3 regions of the Exiguobacterium sp. EF_C8 genome follow, and region 1 is predicted to be linked to each of the others. Evidence: riboswitches for the same ligand, from Rfam matches in the RefSeq annotation. Region 1 holds a riboswitch; each other region holds the start of a gene.
What was found. A riboswitch is a leader RNA that binds a small molecule or an ion and turns the genes downstream of it on or off. The one in region 1 is predicted to bind thiamine pyrophosphate.
Positions count from the first base shown of each region.

Region 2: linked by a shared signal. The riboswitch ahead of thiD (bifunctional hydroxymethylpyrimidine kinase/phosphomethylpyrimidine kinase) and the one ahead of ACY2IG_RS06300 (thiamine phosphate synthase) in region 1 are both predicted to bind thiamine pyrophosphate.
Region 3: linked by a shared signal. The riboswitch ahead of tenA (thiaminase II) and the one ahead of ACY2IG_RS06300 (thiamine phosphate synthase) in region 1 are both predicted to bind thiamine pyrophosphate.

Region 1 covers NZ_CM143264.1:1,218,282-1,226,090, reverse strand. The annotation lists gene ACY2IG_RS06320 (ThiF family adenylyltransferase) at 80-1,087, opposite strand; gene ACY2IG_RS06315 (thiazole synthase) at 1,084-1,848, opposite strand; gene thiS (sulfur carrier protein ThiS) at 1,851-2,051, opposite strand; gene ACY2IG_RS06305 (FAD-dependent oxidoreductase) at 2,048-2,992, opposite strand; gene ACY2IG_RS06300 (thiamine phosphate synthase) at 2,989-3,582, opposite strand; TPP riboswitch at 3,665-3,767, opposite strand; gene nagZ (beta-N-acetylhexosaminidase) at 3,824-5,044, opposite strand; gene ACY2IG_RS06290 (OsmC family protein) at 5,041-5,466, opposite strand; gene ACY2IG_RS06285 (MFS transporter) at 5,657-6,841, shown strand; gene ACY2IG_RS06280 (DoxX family protein) at 6,968-7,456, shown strand; gene ACY2IG_RS06275 (hypothetical protein) at 7,485-7,778, opposite strand.
Region 2 covers NZ_CM143264.1:583,352-591,160, forward strand. The annotation lists gene mce (methylmalonyl-CoA epimerase) at 1-327, opposite strand, end outside; gene ACY2IG_RS03070 (murein hydrolase activator EnvC family protein) at 592-2,052, shown strand; gene ACY2IG_RS03075 (murein hydrolase activator EnvC family protein) at 2,255-3,532, shown strand; TPP riboswitch at 3,597-3,707, shown strand; partial or broken gene thiD (bifunctional hydroxymethylpyrimidine kinase/phosphomethylpyrimidine kinase) at 3,823-4,626, shown strand; gene thiM (hydroxyethylthiazole kinase) at 4,607-5,374, shown strand; gene thiE (thiamine phosphate synthase) at 5,364-6,002, shown strand; gene ACY2IG_RS03095 (hypothetical protein) at 6,014-6,457, shown strand; gene ACY2IG_RS03100 (ArsR/SmtB family transcription factor) at 6,516-6,884, shown strand; gene ACY2IG_RS03105 (CHASE3 domain-containing protein) at 6,929-7,567, opposite strand; gene ACY2IG_RS03110 (YitT family protein) at 7,769-7,809, opposite strand, start outside.
Region 3 covers NZ_CM143264.1:984,752-992,560, forward strand. The annotation lists gene ACY2IG_RS05095 (peptidoglycan DD-metalloendopeptidase family protein) at 22-711, opposite strand; gene ACY2IG_RS05100 (diacylglycerol/lipid kinase family protein) at 982-1,875, opposite strand; gene abc-f (ribosomal protection-like ABC-F family protein) at 1,943-3,799, opposite strand; gene ACY2IG_RS05110 (DUF1002 domain-containing protein) at 4,076-4,957, opposite strand; TPP riboswitch at 5,151-5,257, shown strand; gene tenA (thiaminase II) at 5,330-6,025, shown strand; gene ACY2IG_RS05120 (hypothetical protein) at 6,077-6,373, shown strand; gene ACY2IG_RS05125 (glycoside hydrolase family 3 protein) at 6,404-7,809, opposite strand, start outside.

The DNA of each region.
Region 1 (7,809 bases):
TGTCTGAAGTCTTATTTACCTGTTTTTTAAACATTTAAAACATATATTTTTAAAATTAGTTTTACTGTTTTATGAACGTTTATCCGAAATAGGCGTGATACAGTCGTTTTGCTTTAACGAGATCCGCCTCGCCATGAATCAAGACACGACCATCTCGAAAGGCGACCATTCGATGCTCATCCGTCGTAAACGCCAGCAAGTATGGATTATGGGCGGAAATCGACGCAACCGGCTGGAGGCGTTGTTTTAATTGTTCGAGATCCCGCTGCCCGTCTCCACGGATTTGAACGGCATCGCGACCGCACAGTGCCGTGAAACGCACCGTTTGATTCGATAAATAAGGATAAGACGGCTCGATGCCGCACGAGGGGCACTCTGTTTGCTTCAGTGACTGGACGTTGATTTGTTGGAATGTATTCGACCACACGTCAAAGGCAAGCAGACGTGTCCGCAGCGCGTCCGTCTTCCCGCTCAACCACTTCAACGCTTCCGTCACTTGTAGAGAGGCGACCATCTGAACAGCTGGACCGATGATTCCCGCCGTATCACACGTCTCCTGATCACGTGGTAATTGATCGAGCAGGCACTGCAGACACGGCGTCTCTCCCGGACGAACAGTGAAAGTAATCCCGTAACTGCCGACGCAGCCGCCGTAAATCCACGGAATCGAGCGCAACAATGCCATATCGTTCATCAGTAAACGAATATCGAAATGATCCGTCGCATCGATGATGAGATCGATATCATCGAGAAGCCATGTCAGCGCTGCCCGGTCGACATCTAATACATGTGCTTCGATCGTCACCGTCGAATTAATCGCTTCAAGCCGCGCTTTTGCAGCAATCGCCTTCGGTACGATGTGCCGTGCATCGTCCTCCGTATAGAGTTGTTGCCGTTGTAGATTACTCCACTCGACATAATCGCGGTCGACGATTCGGACGACGCCGACACCGGCGCGAACGAGTTGTTCTGCCGATGCTGTTCCGAGTGCCCCCATCCCGATGATCAGTACCTTTGCTGCTGCGAAGCGTGCTTGTCCTGCTTCTCCGATCGGTTGAAATCGAGTTTGGCGTGAATAACGTGTCATCGAATCAATCCACTCGTTGGACTACTCGCGACTGCATACTGTTTCTTCTCGATTCGTCCCGCTTCGTATCCGAAGCGCCCTGCTTCGACGGCTAGTCGCATCGCGCGCGCCATCTTGACCGGATCCTGGGCATGGGCTACAGCGGAGTTCAATAAGACACCATCCGCTCCCAGTTCCATTGCATAGGCGACGTCAGTTGGAGAACCGATTCCAGCGTCGACGATGACAGGCACCGTCGTCTGCTCGATGATGAACTTTAGGTGGAGCGGATTGAGGATGCCTTGCCCAGACCCGATCGGTGACGCTGCCGGCATGATGGCATGACAGCCGAGTTCCTCGAGTCGTCGTGCAAGGACGACGTCGTCCGATGTATACGGTAAGACGATGAATCCTTCTTTAAGTAACTCTTCAGAAGCCCGTAACGTCTCGATTGGGTCAGGTAGTAATGTCTTATCGCACCCAATTACTTCGACCTTGACCATGTCACACATACCGGATGCCCGCGCAAGCTTTGCTAGCCGAACCGCTTCTTCCGCTGTCTTCGCACCAGCCGTGTTCGGTAGTAAATCGTACTTCGTTAAATCAAGCGACTCCAAGAAATTCGATTGTTGTTTGTCGAAGAGATCGAGCCGCCGGACAGCGAACGTCAAGATTTGTGAAGCGGACGCATCGATGGCCTCCTGCTGTACCGTAGCATCCGTATATTTCCCCGTTCCGAGTAATAACCGTGATTCGAATGTCTTTTCTCCAATTTTCAACATCTTTATCCTCCTCCTACGAAATGAACGATTTCGAATATGTCATTGTTCCGAACGACCGTTTGATCGTAAGCTCCGCGGTCGATGATCTGTCGGTTCTGTTCGACGATGACGAGTTTTTCCCCTAAGCCAAGTTGCGTGAGCATATCCTCAATCGTCTCAATCTGTTCAATGGTGTGGTCGTTGCCGTTAATCGTAATGTTCATCGGACTTCCTCCTTTAGGATCAACCGTAATGTGTTTGCCAAAACTTCCGCTGTCGCCGGTGCGAGTAATATGCCATGCCGATGATGCCCCGTCGCTATAAAGATCCGACGGGATGAATCGGCGACTCCGATATATGGCAAGCCGGACTCTGTTTGTGGTCGTACGCCTGACCAGACTTCTTCGATGACAGCATCACGGATCGGTGGATAGAGACGCTCTGCTGCTTGAAGCAGTGACGTGACTCCTGCGACACTAACACCGATCGTCTCGTCGTGCGGTAGTTCGGTCGCACCGATCAATATCCGTCCGTCCGCTTTCGGTACGAGGTAGACGGCATCATCAAACAGGATCGAGCGTAACGGCTGACCCGCGAGACGGACTGCGAGACACTCCCCTTTGACCCCATATGTCGCAATCGAAATGCCAGCTGTATCGAGCAAGGCTTGGGACCCGCGTCCGGCAGCAACCGTCACCGTTCGTCCCGTCCACGTTCCCGTGTTCGACTCAACCCTAATGAAATCATTACTCTCCTCGATTCGCGTGACGTCCACCTGTTCTTCGATTGGTACCCCACGATTTCGTAAGACATGCATCAATGCAGTCGTTAGTCGTCGCGGATCGATTTGACCGACCGATGGAAATAAGTATTCTTGCCCATTTCGTTTCAATAAAAATGGTTGTTCCCGGTAGCCACAATCGATCCCGGTCTCGCGCGTGAGGCGTCGCGCAAGTAACGGATACAGACGGCGACTTCGCGCGGCAAGCGTATGCAATTCTTCTCTCAGCTCGATGTTCGTCGCAAGCATCCCGGCAGCCGCCCGACTCGTCCCTTGTCCGCATGTTCCGCGATCAAGGACAAGAACGGATTCGTTCTGACAAGCGAGACTGTAAGCAAGCGTCAAACCGATGACTCCACCACCGATGATGATGTGATCCGTCATACCCGTACCCCCTGATAACGCTGAATGGCAGCATGCGGGTCCGCTTGACCGAGAATACCGGATAAGACGGCGATTCCGCTTGCACCGGTCGCTGCGATCTCAGGAATGCGATCAGGAGTGATCCCGCCGATTGCGATGACTGGTTTCGTCGTGAAAGTGACAACTTGCTTCAAGGCATCGATCCCTCGCGGTGGCACGTTTGGTTTCGACGCTGTCGGATAAATATGACCGTACAGCAGTCGGTCGGCTCCTTCCGCTTCCGCTGCAAGTGCTTCTGCCAGAGAGTGGACGGATTTCCCGATGATGAGATTCGGAAAGTGTCGCCGAACATCGCAGACACGTAAGGAACGTCGCGTCAATTGCACACCGATGCCAGCGACATGGGCGACGTCGACCCGGTCGTGAACGGTTAATTGATCAGACGAATACCCTTTTGCAAGGAGCGCGTCAATCAGATCTAACAATTCTGTTGCCGACAAATTTGGTTCTCGAAGATGAAGCTGATCCGTATATGGTTGAAGCGATTGAAAGGTTTCCACTCCATCGCGTGGATTGATGGATCCCGTCGAAATCAGATGTAGACGCATCATGTTCTTCCTTTCCATACGAAAAAGGACCACTCCCGATGTTGAAGGGAGTGGTCCGAAAATGCGCTGAAGCGCTAAGGATATCTAAGGTTTCGAGCCACTTCCCTCCGCTAGTACGAACTAGATCAGGTTCAAAGGGTCCGGATACTTCCGTCTCAGTCTGCTGCGAGACTCCCCTAGTGTCTTTTCGTGTTTAATTGGCTTGCCCCATTAGTCTAGCATGAGTCGCTTTGCTTCGCTAGTCCTAGTTGAGCGCTTCCACTTGCTGAACAAGCTCCGATTTCGTCGGTCGCTGTTGCTTCTGGCTGTCGGCATAGGTCTGCTTCAGCTTTAAGATCCGCATCACTTTAGCATCGAGCATCTCTGACGACAACGTTTTTTCTTTAACCGCTTGCATCACTTCGGTGTGGACCTTCGGATAGGCACCTGCTTCCGAAAACATCGCCATATCAGCTCCATTGACAAGTGCCTGACGTGCCGCTTCCGCAAGACCATATCGTTTCGTGATCGCCCCCATGACAAGGTCATCCGTGATGATGACACCCTTGAATCCGAGTTGTTGACGCAAGAGGTCAGTCAAGATCGGCTTCGAGAGCGAAGATGGATTTTGATCGTCATACGCGGGATAGAGAATATGGGCGACCATCACCATCTCGGCGCCCTCTTGAATCGCTTCTTGGAACGGTAACAGTTCCGTTCGCTTCAGTTCTTCCTTTGATGCTGTCACTCTCGGCAAACCGACATGGGAATCGACACTCGTATTGCCGTGACCGGGAAAATGTTTGACGACCGGAATCGTTCCCGTCTCTTGCATCCCATGCATCAGGGCCGTACCGAGAGTCGCGACGGTCTTCGGATCAGCACTTAACGCACGGTCGCCGATGATTGGATTGTTCGGATTGCTATTGACGTCAAGGACCGGTGCGAAGTCCATGTTGAACCCATAAAATCGTGACAGGTGACCGAGCGTACGTCCGACATCTTCCATTTTTGCAGCATCTGCACCTTGCGCCATCCGTTGACTCGTCGGGAGACGTAATCGTTGATCCGGTACCTGGCTGACCCGTCCGCCCTCTTCATCAACCCCGACGAAAACATACGGTTTTTGGTTCGTTTCTTGAATGGCACGCGTGAACGTCAAGAGTTGATCTTCTGACGTAATATTCCCACCAAGCAGTAAGACCCCACCGATCGCATGCGTCTGCAACAATTTCCGGTCAGCTGCTGAAAGTTCCGTTCCGGCAACTCCGATATAGAGCAATTGATCGATCTTTTCTGACGTCGACATCGCTTCAAGTTGCTGCTTTAATCGTGCTTGTTGCTGTTCTTCCTTTGTCGGCTCAGGCTTTGATTTCTTCGCCTCCGTCGGTTGCTTCTTTGCTGGTTGTGATGGTTTCGTTGGTTCCGTCGTCTCCTGCGCACACCCTGCAAGCAACAGGCAACCGATCAGTGCTACTTTCTTCACAAAGAATCCTCGCTCCGGACACCATTGATGGAATAATAGACGGAAATCTCAGCGTTCAAGGATTGCGAGACCGAACAATATTTGTCTTTTGATAACGAGATGGCGCGACGGACCTTATCTTCCGGGAGATCACCTTCAAGCCGGTAATGAATCGAGATCGACGTAAAGCGCCGCGGATGATCCTCTGACCGTTCCCCTTCGATATCCATTTCGAAATGAGTAATCGTCAAGCGCATCTTCTCTAAAATCGAGACGATGTCGATTCCAGTACAGCCGGCAACGGCATGTAGCAGCAGTTCAGTCGGTCGTGGTGCTTGATTTTCGCCACCGTTCTCCGGTGCTGCATCCATCGCAAGATGATGCCCTGATTCCGTCTGTCCACTAAACCCCATCTGTTTGTTCCATGTCACTGTCGCTTGCATCGTTTCCACTCCTTTGTCAGTAGTCCTCTTCTGTAGTATACGCAAAAAACAGCAAGCCTGGAAATTCACACGCTATTTCGAATAATGGTTCTTTTCCCGAAATCTCGCTTTGCGATACCCGAAGAAATCGTTTCATGCTATCCTGTTACTCATAGTTTCGCGCGCAAGCGCTAGAATTGAGGAATCATCCATGTCACCTACTACTCGTTTAAGTCGACGCGATTGGCTGTTGATCGCCACGTTGTCGCTCCTGACGTTCGTTCTCGGAACAAGCGAATTCGTCATCGTCGGGATCCTCGCTGAAATCTCCTCAGCTCTTAATATCACGATCGCAACAGCCGGTACGCTCGTCTCGGCATTTGCCATCTCCTTTGCGATTGGTACACCGATTGTAATGTCGCTGACCGGTCACCTGGAACGGCGTCGCCTGATCCTACGTCTGTTACTCGCTTGGGTCTTACTGAACCTTGCCAGTAGTTTTGCTCCAAGTTACGAAGTATTGCTCGCAACCCGCATCCTGACTGCCATCCTGACCGGTGTCTTGATCTCGCTCGCAATGGTCGTCGCAAGCGATGGCGTACCTGTCGCGAAGCGCGGTGTCGCCGTTTCGTTCATTTTTGGTGGTTTTACACTCGCGAACGTCCTCGGTGTTCCGATCGGTACGTTCATCGGTCAACACGCTGGCTTCGCAGCCACGTTCTGGCTGACGACAGTCATGGGAATGATTGCGTTCCTCGCTGTGTGGAAGATCGTTCCCGTCCAGCAATCGACGGGCTCCGGTTCAATCAAGGAGCAGCTTGGATTGCTCGCTAATCCACGGATCCTGATTGCCTTCTTCATTCCGTCGTTCGGCTTCGGAGCAACTTACGTCGTCTACACGTACCTCGTGCCGATCCTGCAAACGGAACTCAGCATCGCGAAGACATGGATTAGTCCGATCCTGCTCGCTTACGGTGTCGTCTCGATCTTCAGTAACATCCTTGCCGGCAAGATTGCAAGTAAAAATCCGATGGGTCGCTTACGGTTCGTCTTCGTCGTGCAAGCAATCGTCCTTGCTGCATTATACTTCACGACAGTATCCCTTTCACTTGGTCTGTTTAACATCGCCTTGATGTCATTGATGTCGATTTTATTGACGACTTCGACACAAATCTATTTGATTGACCTCGCCGAAAAGTTCAATCCGGAAGCAAAAGGACTCGCCGCTTCCTTGATGCCGGTTGCAAGTAATGTCGGGATTGCCTTCGGTTCGGCACTCGGTGGCATCGTTTATGCGAACGGTCCGATGATGAACACGGCACTGGTCGGTGGGCTTGTTGCGCTTGTCGCTGCTTTATTAACTGCAATCAGTCATCGTCTCGATCAGCGGTCATGAACGGCTACCTTATCCTTTTTTGTAACAGGTCGATGACGGTTCGATGACGTTATGATGATAGTCCCTATCTTACTGATGATTTTTCAGTATGATGGGGACTATGTTGTAGTAGAGGAGTGTCTGAAAGTGAAAGCATTACACATCATCGGCATCAGTTTATTGACGATCATCCGGCTCTGGCTCGGAATTCAGTGGTTCATCGCCGGGATCGGCAAGTACATCAATGGCTTTGATGCAAAACCGTTTCTTGAAGGGGCGCTAACGAAAGCGATAGGCGAAGACGCACTCGTCAGTTCGTGGTATGCGACGTGGATCGAGCAACTCGCCTTACCAAACGTCGGGCTGATCAACGTCTTGATTCCGTTCGCGGAACTCATTGTCGGGATCTTGTTGATTCTCAGTCTGTTGACTGTTCCTGCACTGGTCGTCGGGAGCATCATGAATCTCAATTACTTACTTGCTGGAACGATTGCGTTAAACCCGTTGTTCTTAGCAGCCTCAATCGTCTTACTTGTTGCAGGACGCTTTGCGTATCAAATCGGTATTGATCACTGGATCATGCGCTGGTATCGTTCGTCGCAACAACCACATCCCCTCGACCGGATTCCGGTCTAACGAAAAAACTCTCCCAAACGCGGGAGAGTTATTTTTTTTGTTGCTCGAGAATCGTCTGCTGTGTCGGAACCCCGCCGACTGGGACTGTCCGCTCGAGGAACAGATAAGGTTTGCCATCGACTTCAAAGCGACGGTCACCGAGATAACGCGCTGAACGTCCATCCATTGCAAGTTTTTGTTCGATGGCTGCGACATGTTCGTCGAGTGAATAAAACCGATCGTCAAACGTCAGCGTGATGTTTTTCTTACGATACCCCAGTAAGAAGCTGTAGTAGAACCAATACAGAGCACCTGCGAAGATGACAAAAATCAAGAATTGCATGTGAGTTCCCCCTTTGTATAGTCTTTATACG
Region 2 (7,809 bases), 630 kb from region 1:
CGGCGTCGTTCGATACGTATCTTCTAAAAATGTTAAGCCTTGTTGTTTTGCTTCGGCGATTGCTTGATCTAAATCATCAACACGGTAGGCAATGTGATGGACTCCTTTTCCACGTTGTTTTAAAAAACGAGCGATTGGACTATCCTGGCTAGTTGGTGTCAACAGCTCGATATGCGCATCATCGAACTCGATGACGGCGATGTTGGAAGCGACACCAGGTGCGGGGTTTGAGTACTCTTTTGTTAATGTTCCACCAAGTACTTTTGTATAAAATGAGATTGCTTCTTGCATATCGCGAACGGCGATGCCGGTATGATCTAGTTTCATCTGATGTTTCCCTCCATTCGCTTCAGTTTCCCAAAAATGAATCAAAGTTGCAATGGGAAGCTGTTTTCCATCATTTTCTATTACATAGAAGAGGAACAATTTATTTAAAATGAAATATCACTGAAATATTATGGAAGAGGAATGAATGCTATAATCAAAAACGTTCCTATAAATAAGAAAAACTATTATAGAATTTAATTTTAACGTAACTGTTATTCCATATAATGCATCGACATACTACTAGAGAAAAAGAGGGAATACTACATGAAAAAAACGTTCGCGTCGCTCATCGTTTCCGCATTAGTTCTTTCATCAGCACCTCATTTTGCAGCAGCTGACGATTTAAGTGAACAGAAAGCTAAAAACGAACAACAGCAACAAGACAATGCTAAAAAACAAAAAAACTTAGAGTCTTCCGTTAATCAGGAGGGTCAAAAAATTTCTAAGACGCAACAAGAAGTCAATCGATTAGACGAAGCCTTGAATGAAAAGATCTTTGCTGTCGAAACGAAAGATCGTCAAATTAAGGCGACGGAACGAGAAATCGTTCAACTTGGAAAAGAAATCGAAAAGTATAAAGCGAAATTAAAACGCCAAGAAAAACTACTTGGGGATCGTCTTCGTGTCATGCAAGAAAATGACGGGAACTCGATTAAATGGGAAGAAGTCATTTTTGGGGCAAAAAACGTCGGTGACCTCGTTAGCCGTGTCATGGCCGGAAAATCGATTTCAAAGCAAGATGATAAAATGATCACGGATTATCAAAATACGCAAAAGCAATTAGCGGATGCACAACAAGAAGTGAAAGACAAGAAAGCACAATTGGTTGTTGAAAAGCAAGAATTGAAACGCCAACAAGCAGAACTTGAATCGCAATTAAAAGAGCGAAACAAACGCTTAAAAGAATTACGTAAGAAAAAAGAGAAATTTGAAACACAATTGATGGATGCAAAAGAAGTCCAGCAAATTCTGATTGCTCAAGAAAAAGCGATTGCAGCTGAAAAGGCAGCACGTGAACGTGAAGCACGTATCGAAAAAGAGCGTCAAGCTCAAGCAGCACGTGAAGCAAAAGCGCGAGCAGAAGCTGAAGCAGCTCAAGCAGCGGCTCAAAAAGAAGCTGAGCAACAAGCAGCTAAAGAAGCAGCGGCTCAGCAGGCAGCACAAGAGAAAGCGTCGCAAGCAGCGAAACCTTCTGGTTCGACGAAACAATCGACTCCAAAAGCATCTACACCTGCGCCAGCACCAGCTGCGCCAGCACCAGCTGCGCCAACACCGTCAGCACCTGCGACACCTAAACCGTCACCATCATCCGGTGGTCTGTTCATCCATCCAACGGTTGGGGCTGTCACGCAAGGCTATGGCTCAGCAGGTGGAGAAAACGGTTATACGTTCCATAACGGGATCGACTTTGGTGGTCCGGTTGGAACTCCAATCGTTGCAGCTGCAACAGGAACAGTCATTACAGCATCAGGTGGTGGTCCTTACGGAAACCACATCATGATTGCTCACCAATTAAACGGTAAAACGTACACAACATTGTATGCTCATATGAGCGCACTCAATGCTCACGCAGGTCAACGCGTCAGTCAAGGTGAACAAATCGGTTTACGTGGAAGTACTGGGAATTCAACTGGTCCACACTTACACTTTGAAATCCACGTCGGTGGATACAGCTATAGTGCAACTGGTCCAGCTAGCTCAGTGAACCCAATGACGATGTTTTAAACAGTAAAGAATCGTTGCTTATGCAGCGGTTCTTTTTTTGCGATTTTCAAAAAATAAATGATTATATTACAAAAAAACGTTTTCATTTGAAATGTAAATGAAATTTTTTTGAAACGATTAGGGTGCTATAATCTATTTCAGATATGAGAGAAACTTGAATACTATAATAAAATATGAAAAACATAAGTGAGGAAAACGATATATGCTAAAAAAACTAATTTCTACCATTGTTTTAGGAGCATTACTTATAACAGGAACACAACCAATTGCGGCAGCAACGATCAAAGAAAAAAAGGCTGAAAATGCCGCAGAACAACGTAAATTAGAAAAAGCAATTAAAAAACAAGAGTCGAAAATTTCGAAAGAACAACGTCAAATCAATCGAATCGATGCAGCGATCAACGAAAAGATTTTTCAGATTTCCGAAAAAAATAAACAAATCGAGAAATTGAATTTGCGAATTGATGAATTAAAAGCAGACATCGTTCGCTACGAAGAGATGTTGAAAAAACAAGAAGAACTACTCGGTGATCGTCTACGTGTCTTCCAAGAAAACGATGGAAACTCAATCAAATGGGAAGAAGTCATTTTTGGATCGAAGGATTTAGGTGATTTATTTAGTCGTGTCATGGCAGGGAAAAAAATCGCGGAGCAAGATGATAAAATGATTTCGGATTACATCGCAACCCAACAAAAGCTAGCGGAAGCAAAACAAGCGCTCGTTGAAAAAAAGGCGGAGCAGGTTGAAGAGAAGAAAACATTAATCGAACAAAAAAAAGCGTTGAAAGTTCAAATGAAAGAACGCAGTGCTACGCTTAAAAAATTACGAAAAGGTAAGACGAAGTTTACGACAGAACTTCTAGACGCGAAAGAACTACAAGCCACACTTGAAGCTCAAGAACGTGCGATTGCGGCAGCGAAGGCAGCAGCTAAAGTAGCGGCTGAAAGAGCAGCAGCCGAGAAAGCAGCAGCTGAAAAAGCCGCTAAAGCGAATGCTCAAGCAGCAAAACAAGCAGGTAAGAGTTCAGAATCACCTACTTCAGTTGCCCCACCCGTTGTTTCGAGCGGTGGGAAATTCGTTCGTCCATCTTCTGGTGGCGTATCACAAGGGTTTGGACCAGCAAGCGGTGCGAACGGCTATACGTTCCATAATGGTGTCGATTTCAGTGGTTCGGTCGGCTCACCAATCGTCGCAGCAGCAGCTGGAACGGTCATTACAGCTTCAGGTGGTGGGCCTTATGGAAATCACGTCATGATTTCTCACTTCCTTGACGGGAAAGTCTATACGACAGTCTACGCTCATATGAGTTCATTATCTGTTCATGCAGGACAAACAGTTTCTCAAGGTCAGCAAGTTGGAACACTTGGTAGTACTGGGAATTCAACAGGACCACACTTGCATTTCGAACTACATGTCGGAGGCTATCAGTACAGTGCCTCTTCTCCTCTGAATGCAGTTAATCCATTAGCATACCTATAATTCAAAACGAGCTTCGGCTCGTTTTTTTCTTGCCGCTATGCTACAGTTAAGGCGAAATGAATACTTGAGCAACTAGGGGAGCTGGAGGAATCCGGCTGAGAGGAAAACCAATCTGTTTTCGACCCTATTACCTGAACTGGATAATACCAGCGTAGGAAAGTTGAGCCGAACGGATACCGAAATGGTTGGATAACGATTTCGTATAGCGTCGACTGCTTTTTTACAGCGGTCGACGCTTTTTTTGTCGGTAACAACTCCCTTACATTGCTCGATGGAAAGGTGAGAAAAATATGAAACATGTATTGACGATTGCGGGATCTGACTCCGGTGGTGGAGCTGGAATTCAGGCAGATTTAAAGACATTTTCGGCATTGGGCGTTTATGGGATGAGTGTTTTGACGGCGGTAACGGCTCAAAATACACTGGGCGTTCAAGCAGTAGAAGAGTTATAATCGGAAATCGTTGATGCCCAATTAGCTTCAATCTTTTCAGATATTCGTGTGGATGCTATCAAAATCGGTATGGTCTCGAATGCACAAACGATTCACGTCATTGCAACACATCTTCGCAAACAGACAGTTCCGATCATACTAGACCCTGTCATGGTCGCAAAAGGCGGGCATGCCCTATTGCGGACGGAGGCAGAGGAAGCACTAATCGCGGAGTTACTGCCACTTGCGACACTCGTCACACCAAATTTACCGGAAGCAGAGCGCTTAACAGGGCAGTCAGTTACTAATCTAGAGGAGATGCGACTGGCGATGCATCAGTTGGCTATGAAGACTGGAGCCGTCTTGCTAAAAGGTGGACATCTACCGGGAGCTGCCACGGATTTATTATGGGACGGGCAAGAGGAATACCGTTTCACATCAGATCGGTTAGATAATCAACATACTCATGGAACAGGCTGTACCTTATCTGCAGCGATTGCGGCACGGATGGCACTTGGAGAAGCTTTACCGGACAGTGTACGTCAGGCCAAGAAGTATGTTACAGAGGCGATTCGTCATGGATTTGCTCTCGGACAAGGGATTGGACCGACACATCATTTTCATTCACTTTGGAGGGATACACATGTTTACGACCATTCTTAAACACAAACCACTCATTCATCATTTGACGAACACAGTCACGATCAATGATTGCGCCAATGTCACACTCGCCGTTGGCGCATCTCCAGTCATGGCGGAGGATATTCGCGAAGTGGAAGAGATGGTTCGACTTGCGCAAGCTCTTGTCTTGAACATTGGAACAATTGATGCAGACATGCAAGCAGCTCAACGACTCGCCGCAAGCGAAGCGAGACGCTTGAACGTTCCGATCATCCTTGATCCAGTTGGAGCGGGAGCTACATCATTGCGTACGTCCTTTTCAAAAGAATTGAGTAGACTCGGATGTACGGTCGTTAAAGGAAATGCTTCAGAAATCAAGACATTGCTTGGGGAGAATGGACGAACAAAAGGAGTCGATGCTGCTAGTGATGAGATCATGGATCGAGAAATCATTCGTGCATTCGCTCGTAAACAAAAGTCCGTCATTGTCGTCACAGGTCCAATCGACTACATCACGGATGGCATGCGCGAAGTGGAACTACAAGTAGGTACGCCGCGTCTCGGAGACGTCACAGGTACGGGGTGTATGACAGCTTCTTTGATTGCGAGTTTTCTTGGTGCAGGATATTCTGCGTTTGAGGCAGCAGTCCACGGAACATTTATCATGGGAAAAGCAGGAGAACAGGCAGCATCAGAAAAAGGTCTAGGTAATTTCAAACGAGAGTTGTTCAATGCAATCAGTCTGATGACGGAGCAAGATTTGATGGAGGTGGTAGAACATGTCAATTGATTATTCCATTTATGCGGTGACAGATCGTCGATATCATCCGGGAGTTGCAATCGAAACGGTCGTTGAAGAAGCGATTTTAGGTGGTGCAACGATTATACAATTACGGGAAAAAACAGCGCAGGGAAAGGAATTCTTCGAACAGGCAGTCCGGTTAAAGAGATTGACGGATCGTCATGATGTTCCTTTGATTATCAATGACCGAATTGATATTGCGTTACTTGTCGGAGCTGGTTTGCATATCGGACAAGAAGATATTCCTCTAACCGCAGCGCGACGTCTCTTACCGAACACTGTGATCGGCGTATCGGTAGCAACCGTCGCGCAAGCGATTGAAGCAGAACGAGATGGAGCATCTTATTTAGGTGTAGGTTCTCTATTTGCGACGTCATCGAAAGCAGACGCCGACTCGATGTCACACACGATGCTTCAAGCGATTCGCGAAGCCGTGCGCTTACCTTTAATCGGCATTGGTGGAATTACGGCAACGAATGTCGCTTCTCTTCCTATCCCATTAGAAGGATATGCGGTCATCTCGGAAATTTTTGCTAAAGAAGATCGACGACGTGCTGCACAACATATGACAGATGCTGTATGGGAATGGCATCAATCTCTTCAGAACAGGGTATAATCCGTTCAGAGGTGATTGTATTGAAATGGCAGACGATCCGTTTTCGGGGCTATTGGATCCGGTATCGATTGGAACCACAAATCATTCGCGTGGATAATCGGGGGATCTACCATTTGGGGAAAATTTTATTTCCGCGTCCTAATCGTGTATCTTATGAAATGGCTCTCTTGCTGAAGGAAAAGTATGAAAGACGCTACAAACGTCCGTTGTATATCAAGACAAGTTCGATCGCTACAGAAATTTGGGGACACACCCACTTAGACATCTATTATCGAATACTGCTTCGTCTCCCGATTCCTTCTCGATTACGTAAGCGTTATAGGAATCGATTGGAGAGTACGAAGATCATCGATATCGGTGTACGTGCGGTCGATCAAAATCGAATCGTTTGGGATATCGGTGATTACGTAGGGGGATGGTTTGTATTTTGGCTCATTCGTAGGCGGATGCGCTGAACTTGCAAATGTCCTGTTTCTCATGGTGCAATATAGAAATAGAAACGAGGTGACGGACATGGACATTCCCCGTTGTGAAACGATTGCTATTGATGAACAGCGTGCGTCTGAGATTGGACAAGTCGTTGATACGATTCCGACGCTTGAAATCGGAAAATTATTTAAGATCCTTTCAGATGCGACACGACTACGAATCGTTTATGCGTTGACGATCGAAGAGGAATTGTGCGTTTGTGACGTCTCTGCTTCTGTCGACTGCTCGATTGCGACAGCATCTCATCATCTTCGCTCCCTGTTGAAACAAGGGCTCGTCAAGTTTCGTAAAGATGGAAAAGTCGTGTATTATTCTTTAAATGACCATCATGTGTCGTCGCTTGTTCATATGGCGATGGAGCATGTACAAGAGGGAAAAGCAGTATCTGAATAATTTTTAGAGTAAACGAAAAGCGCAGCTTTGGCTGCGCTTTTCGTTTACTCTAAGGACGATTCGTCTGACTTGTTAGGTGCGAACCGGTGGGAAAAAAAGATCGTCGCACTAATTAATAAAAAGGACAGAATAGAGAGACTGAGACACATCCATTTATATGTAGCGACTAAAGTATCTGATTGTTGTAATTTTGCTTGAAGTGTCTTATACAAATCATCTTTCACACGAGATAAGTCCTCGAGAATCGTTTGTGTCGTTTGCGTCGTTTGTTTGGCAAGGCGCTTTGCTGCCGTTGGACTCTGACGCTCATAGACGACGAATACTCGTTCAATCTCGGACTCCCAGACATTATTGCGACGTAGTAAATCCTTGATTGCTCCTGGCGTGGTCGACGATTGATTTAGACTGTTTCGTAAATCATGAATTTTAGAAGTAGAAAAGTAATACTGTTCGAGATAACGACTATCTTCATACAATAAAAGACCACGCACCGCATTGGCACGATCTCGGTTATGTTCAACCAACTGGTCCACTTGATTGATTAACGGTATGTCATGATCCTTCATTTGCTCTGTTATCGTTGCAATCGTCCGATAACCGGATAGGGCGTAAATGATTGGGATAGAAGCGAATAAACTGATCAAAAGGATCAGCAGAATACGCTGACGCCAAAGTGAGTGCATGCAATCATTCCTTTAAATAAATAGACATGTCATAAGCTTAACTACTATCGCAAAAAAAGTGAAGCCTGTCCATTTTTTGAATAGGGAGAAGAAAGTAAAAAAATCAGTATTCCTAATAAAAAAGCAGGAAAGCTGGTGCAATACGAGAAGCTGTTTTAAAGTAAACGAAATAGAAAAAGCACAGCTAGGCTGCGCTTGAGTTTAAAACGAATACGAATGTTCCTTATAATTCCCAAAAACAG
Region 3 (7,809 bases), 230 kb from region 1:
GAGAAGTCCGGCGAATCTGATTCAGTTGAAGTAATTGAGTGGATTAACGCTGTTTGCTGCAGACGTTCCACTGTAGACGTAAGAGCCGCGGTGCATTTCAAAATGCAAGTGAGCACCAAAGGCATTTCCTGTCGCGCCGACTGTCCCGATTTTTGTTCCTTTAGCAATCGTTTGTCCAACAGAAACAGCACGGCTGTTCATATGTGCGTAAACTGTCGTGTACTGGATGCCGTTAACCGTATGCGTCATCATGACATGATTACCGTATGCACCGTAGTAACGAGACGTGATGACCTTTCCAGCAGCTGAAGCATAGATGGGTGTACCCGTCGGAGCACCGATATCAATACCATTGTGGAACGTGTAACCATAAACACCGCTTGCCGCACCGTATCCTTGTGTGATCGGACCGCTTGCTGGACGCGAAAAACCAGTCGTTGCTTTTGTTGAAGTCGTCGTACTGTACTTTTTAACATATGTAGAAGAAACGTAGCGTGATGCGCCGCCGTATGAAATTTTTGTCCATGAACCAGAAACACCGAGATAATTGAATGTCTGTCCTGTATTGACGCTACCGACGATTTTATAAGCCGTTGATGGACCTGTCCGGACGCGTAGTCCGTCTGCCATGACTTTTACTTTATATGTCGTTGCGGCCTCAACTTTCGAAGCACTCGTTGTAGCAAAACCTGAAACTACCAAAGCTGTCATTGTCATTGTTGTAAGCAAACGTTTCATTAAGTGTATTTCCTCCTTAAAAATCTGAAGCGCCAGAACTGATCATTACAAAATTGTAAGATTTTATGTATATTTATTTATTTTAAAGAATGATTTTTCGCCTGAGATGATTATAGCATCGTCAATAACACAAAAATATTTCAAATATATTTCAAAATTACGCTTTGTTAACATATATTGTAATGGATTTTAAAGTAAAAAAGAAACCGACAAATCGTCGATTTCTTTTTTACTCGTATAACGTTAGTCAGCAGAGAATGGTGAATATACAGTGAGATGTTGAGGGAGTACCTCGACAGTCACAGGAACATGACCTGCCGTATCACCATCGGCATTGATTGGTAACTCTTCTTTCGAACGAATCTCGACACGTGTCGTCGTGAAGTGTTCGATTTGATCCGCCTTTGATAACCCACCCGTGATGAGTTTAGGTAATGCTTGAAGCGCATCAAAGAATCCGAGCTTCGTAATGATGAATCCATGCAGTAATCCATCGTCGACTTTTGCTTCTTCCGCAAACGATTCGAATCCACCAACGGAATTCGTCAAGGCGATGATTAACAAGTGGGCTTCTCCATCAAATTGTTTTTCGGCAGAGTTGATTTTGATTGGATAAGGACTATGATCCTTAAAGGCTTTCAGACCTTCAATGAAATAAGCGACCGATCCAAGTGACGTTTTCTGTTCGATGCTCACTTCTTCGACGGCTTCCGCAATCAGACCAACCGCAATGACGTTCATGAAGTAATGATCATCATATTTACCGATATCAAGCGGGCGGGCAGGGGCATCAGCTAATATCTGAATCGCCTCTTCGGGGTCCGTCGGGATGTGTAACGCGCGTGATAAATCATTGACCGTCCCAAGCGGTACGATCCCAAGTGTTGGACGATGTGGTTGCTCGGCAATTCCAGTAATGACTTCATTGACCGTTCCGTCACCACCCATGGCGATGACGGCGTCGTAATTAGACTGGGCGGCATGACGTGCGAATTCCGTTGCATCGTGTTCTTTTTCCGTGAATCGAACGTCGACGGTTTGAAAGCGAGTAGCAAGCGTCTCTTCAGCGAGCGTCGCGTGTTTTTTTCCGAGTTCTTTACCAGAAGACGGGTTGATGATCAACATAGCTTGAGACAAGATGAATTCCTCCTTTGACGTATCTGTTCCTATTTTCCCGAGTCAAAGAAGGACTAATCATTTTAGTTCAAGTTTCTAAAATTAAACGTTCATACAAACTTTCAATTTTTCGTAACAATGCTTCTTTTTCCATCTCGACCGTCATCCATTCTTCTTCCGCGGATACATGAGAAATAACGGCATCAAGATGTACGACTTGAAGTTCCAGCTCTTCTATTTGCTGTTCAATGGACTGTTCTTTCGCAGGTGCTTTCGAACGCTTTGAAATTTTCGATTTCTTCTCATGATTTATCTGAGGTGGTGTGTCATGACTGGCTTGTCGTTTCTCCACTGCGTAAGCATAGTTTCCAGTATACGAAGTAATTTGATGGTCAAGCCAAATGATTTTTGAAAAAAGACGATTCAAGAAATAGCGGTCGTGTGAGACGGCGATCAATGTACCAGAAAAATTCTCGAGTGCTTCTTCAAGCGTCTCTCTTGATTCAATATCTAGATGATTCGTCGGCTCATCGAGAATCAAAACGTTGATCGACGAATGAACGAGTACGGCAAGCTGCAATCGAACACGTTCTCCTCCGCTTAGTGACAAAATAGACCGAAAGACAGTCGGTCCAAAAAACAGGAACCGGGCAAGAATATGGCGGGCTTCCGCTTCTGGAACGGCAATGCGGTCTCTAAACCAGTCGATTAAGCGAGCATCCTCCTCGAAATGGGCATGCTGGGACAAGTAACCGATCCGGTTCGATGGTCCACGCGTGAGCGTGCCTGCGTCTGGTGACAATTCATCAAGCAACAGTGCGAGCAACGTCGATTTCCCGCTCCCATTCGTTCCGACGATTGCAACTCGATCTTGAGCCATGATTTCGAACGAGACAACATCGAAAATGCGACGGGAATCGTAAGCGAAAGAGAGCTCTTCAGCGCGAAAGACGACTTGACTCGTATGATCGGTAGAAGAAAAAGAGACATCAGCGGTTTTGGCTTCGAGTTGCGGTCGTTTGATCCGTTCGATTCGCTCGAGTGCCCGCTCCATCGATTTTGCTTTACGGAATAATTTCTCACTCGGTGGAGATGCTTCGTTTGCCCACTGCCGTAGTCGACGAATCGCTTCCTTCATCTTCTTGATTTTTTTCTGTTGTTCCTGATAGGCGTGGAACTGTTCCATCAAGCGACGTTCTCGTTCGACGACGAACGCACTGTAGTTCCCTAGGTAGGAGGTCAGTTCACCATCTTCAAGCTCGACGATCGAGGTGACGACGGCGTCTAAGAAGACCCGGTCGTGAGAGACGAGCAGGATAGTTCCAGTGTAGTCCCGTAAGAATTGTTCTAACCATTCAACGGCAGCTAAATCAAGATGGTTCGTCGGCTCATCAAGGATTAGGAGGTGTGGTTCCATCAGCAACATGCGACCGAGGCAAATCTTCGTTTGCTCACCGCCGCTCAACTGATGGAAAGGGCGAGTGAGTAACGGACGTAAATGTAATCCGTTCACCATGCGCTCGATCTTCGAGTCGAGTAGATAGCCATCTTTTTGTTCGAATGCATTTGTCGCTTCCGCATATCGAACGAGTAGTGCATCCAGATCATCTGGCGCTGTCGCCATCAAAAGCTCCAACTGTTGCATCCGAGAACGGATTGCGAGGATCTCTTCAAACGCCGTCCAAAGGACGTCGAGTCCGGTCATTGTCTCGGCATAAGTGGGAAGTTGTTCCAAGTAGCCAATCGTCAAACCGTTCTTTTGATAGATGACTCCACCGTCCGGTTGGTCAAGGCGAGCAAGTAAGCGGAGTAATGTCGTTTTACCACTCCCGTTTCGTCCAATCAGACCGACACGATCGTGTTCGTTTAAGAAGAGGGAAACGTCCGTTAAAATCGTTTCGCCTCCGAATTGTTTTGTCAGATGTTGAATGTCGCAAATCATCATAATAAGTTGATCCTTTCGCGCGCATTAAAAAAGGGAGAGCGCAAATAGCACTCTCCCTAGTGTGTGAAAGATGCGCTTTGCTGTATTTTTCAATCATGAAGTTCTAAAAAAGGGCAGACGGGTGCCTTAGAACGCCATTCCATGAAAAATCGCGCGCAACAGATACAATTGTTCCATTAACCAATGTTTGCACGCAGCAAAGTCCATCATTTCACACCACCTTTCGTTTCAGATACAACCAGTTTACCATTATCTTGTTAATTGCGGAAGTCTGAATTATTTGAACACACCAGCAATCGAGCTGAAGAAGTCACTCAGACCATCAAATAATTTAGCGAAGAATCCTTTTGTCTCCTCGGACGTTGCAAACGCATGGATGTCTTGACCAGCATTTTTCAGTCCACTCTCGATTTGCCCCCAGTTGATGTTCGCTTGCTCCATTTGATTGAATAGATTCGTCAACCGATCCATCTGTGCATCAGACAGTTGGATGTTGTTGTTTTGAATGACTTGGACGATCAGGTTTTCGATCTCGACTTTTGTTTCTGGTTTTTGATTCGCGATTTCGGCCTTGATCTCATTCATCAAATCAGCGACTCTATCTGTCCCGACTGTCTTCCCGACGTCTGATGTGACCGATAATTCTTGCTGTGCTAAATCTTTCCGTTCGTCACTCAGCTTGATTCCGGTCTCAGCCGAAGTTTGATCATAGGCTTTCATGATTCCTGTCAGTGCCGATGTTCCAGTCACTTTATAAGGAGAAGTGATCGTGATGTCGGCATCTTTGACACCTGCCGTGACGAGAGCGTTCAAATACATATCCTTCGTCACCCACGTGATGTTTTCCGTCGCAACGGAAAGTCCGTCACCTTTTTCCGTCAATTCGATCTTAGCGGATGAATACATGTTGCCGCCCTTTTGTGACTGGGGGATGTTTTTCCCGAGGTATTTTTCTTCGTCTGCAGAGGTTGCGATGATCGGTGTGATACCTTCCGGTGCATTGAGACGTGAAAGCACCCAAGCCTTATCTTTTGCGCCGAGTGACTCACCGAGAGTGACGATTGTCTTATCGACGACCTGCTCGGCGGATGCGGCTGTCGGAAGTAATAAAGCAGAAGCGATAACGGCTGACGCCATGATTTTTGTTGGTGTATGCATAATGAAATCCTCCAATTGTAAGTAACAGAATGAATTATAGTATCAGGTACTAAAATTAGTGTACGAGAACGAAAGAAGTTCGGAATCGGTCTGTAGATGGAGACGATATCCGCCTTCTGACACTCCATAGTATAGCGAAAAGAGGACAACTTGACTTCCATTTTCAGCATGCTATAGTGGATTTGAATCGAATAATGACCACTAGGGGAGTCGGTTGACCGACTGAGACGAACGAAGACGTTCGGACCCTTTGAACCTGATTAAGTTCGTACTTACGGAGGGAAGTGGCGTCAAGTCTTGTTCTTCTTGCGCCATGCCCGTGTGTTTCGGGGTGGTGTTTTTTCGTTTCATAAAAACGAGGAGGATGAGATCATGACATTCACACAAGAAATCAAACAAGCAGCACAAGCGTATTGGGACAGTAGTTTTACGCACCCATTCGTTCAAGGAATCGGCGAGGGAACGTTACCGCTCTCGAAATTTCGACATTATGTCATGCAGGATGCGTATTACTTAAAACACTTTGCGAAGATTCAAGCGAAGGCAGCGTCAAAAGCAGATGACTTTGCGACGATCGCGACACTTGCCGAGCACGCGACTTCGACATATGGGGCAGAACTGAGCTTGCATCAATCATTTTTCGAGCCGCTCGGTATCACGGAAGCAGACCTTGAAGCATTTGAACCGGCACCAACGGCATATGCTTACGTCTCACACATGCATCATGCGAGTGAAGGGACGCTTGGTGAGACGATTGCTGCCATCTTGCCATGTTACTGGTTGTATTATGAAGTTGGGCAACAATTGTTGACGTGTACACCGGATGAAAAAATCTATCAGCAATGGATCGACACATATAGTTCGGAATGGTTCGAAAAGGTCGTCTTTGAACAGATTGCACGGCTTGATGCGTTGGCGGAACAAGCAAGCCCGACTGAACGAGAGCGGATGAAACGGCATTTCGTGACGAGCTGTTATTATGAGTTGCTGTTTTGGCATATGGGATGGACGGAAGAAACGTTTACGTCGGTGTACGAGACGATTCCAGCACGGACAGTATCTTCCTAAAAAGTTAAATGGTATAATTAGGTATAACATTTAGCGGAAGTAGGGGTAGAAATGGAAATCATCGTGATCGTACTCGCGATCAGCGCCGCGTATGCCGTGCAACGAATACTGGGTAAAGTCAAAGTAAGATTTATTGGATATATCATTCCAACGTTAATCGTGTTGTCCGGTATATCCGCTACGACTCGAAACTTCAAGGTAGCATATAGCATGGGGAGCTACATTTCTGCTGTTCTTGTCATTGTCGTCTATGCATTACTGACCTATTGGTTATACCGCGTCTACCATCGTGCGAAAGAAGAAGCGGAATATCCGTATCAATCATTAAAAGACCGAGACATCCTTTAAAGGGGTCTCGGTCTTTTGTGTATCATGTTCTCATTTTTTCCAGTTTTTAAAGCCGTCACCGAACTCGAGATACAGTTGATCGGTAAAGACACCGTTCTTAAAGACTGGTACATCAACAGGTAAAGTGCCTTGCGGCTTAAACGTTCCGAAAATCGCTCGGATACCAGCAGGGAGGTTCGGTCCCGCTGATTTCAGATTGCCTGCTTCGGAGTCCGGTCCGTTCGGATCCCCTTTAAAACCATAGACGAGGACGTGTGCCGGTGCGTCCGGTTGAACGGCGACATCGTATGGATTGCGGAGGCTAAGCAAGACGGATGGTATATCTGTTTGTTTCGCATACCGGAAGATTGAAGCCGGAATCGCTTGTTCTGGTGCAGTAGGCAGTAGTTTGGCACTCGTATTGACGTTTGAACCGACGATGATGTAATCTGCTGCATCGAGTTGTGCCCGTAGTGTCGGGTTTTGGTCGAGCGGTAGCGTAGTAGCCGAGTAATTCGCTGTCGTTACGTGCCAGTTCCGGTTCTTAGGCAGGGAAGCAATCGTCTTTTTCATGCTGTCCGTTTGATCCGTCGCAGGGGCGATCACAAGAACGTTTGCATTCTTTTTCGGCTTGAAGGGTAACGTCCGCTGATCATTTTTCACGAGTGTGACCGCGGCTTCCGTCATCGCGCGTTCTTTTGCTTTATGTTCGGGACTACCGACGATTTGGTTCGCTTGCGCGAGTTTATCTGCTAAGGATGTCGTATCCGTCGTGCCATTCCATATTCCGCGTTCTGCCTTCAGCGTCAGGATCCGCTCGACCGATTGATCAATCCGTTCCTCTGACAGACGTCCGTCTTTGACTGCCGCAATCACGTCCTTAAAAATCTGGTCGAGTTTTGTGACATCCTGCTCGGAACGAAGAATCGTCGGCATGAGCGCGATGTCGACACCGGCGTCAAATGTTTTCAGAACGGCTTCTGATTCCGTAAAATTGTCGGCGATCGCCTGCATATTCAAAGCATCCGTGATGACGATGCCATCGTAGCCGAGTTTTTCGCGCAGTACGCCCGTGATGACGTCATCCGACAATGTCGCAGGTAAAGGGAAAGTGCCGTTTTTTGACGTGACGACTTCAGACTCGATTTGCGGCATTCCGATGTGTCCTGTCATGATCATATCGATGTCTTCGGCGATGGCTCGCTTGAACGGGACGAGCTCGACTTGTTCCAGCTCCTCCAGGGACCGGTTGACAACCGGCAAGCCATAATGGGAATCGGTCGCGGTATCGCCGTGACCCGGGAAGTGTTTCGCGGTCGCTGCGACGCCTTCAGTTTGAATACCCTTCATCAAAGCGGAACCGAGCGTTCCGACGAGCTCCGGGTCACTTGAGAACGAGCGAACACCGATGACGGGATTTCCAGGGTTACTGTTGACGTCAAGAACCGGACCGAAGT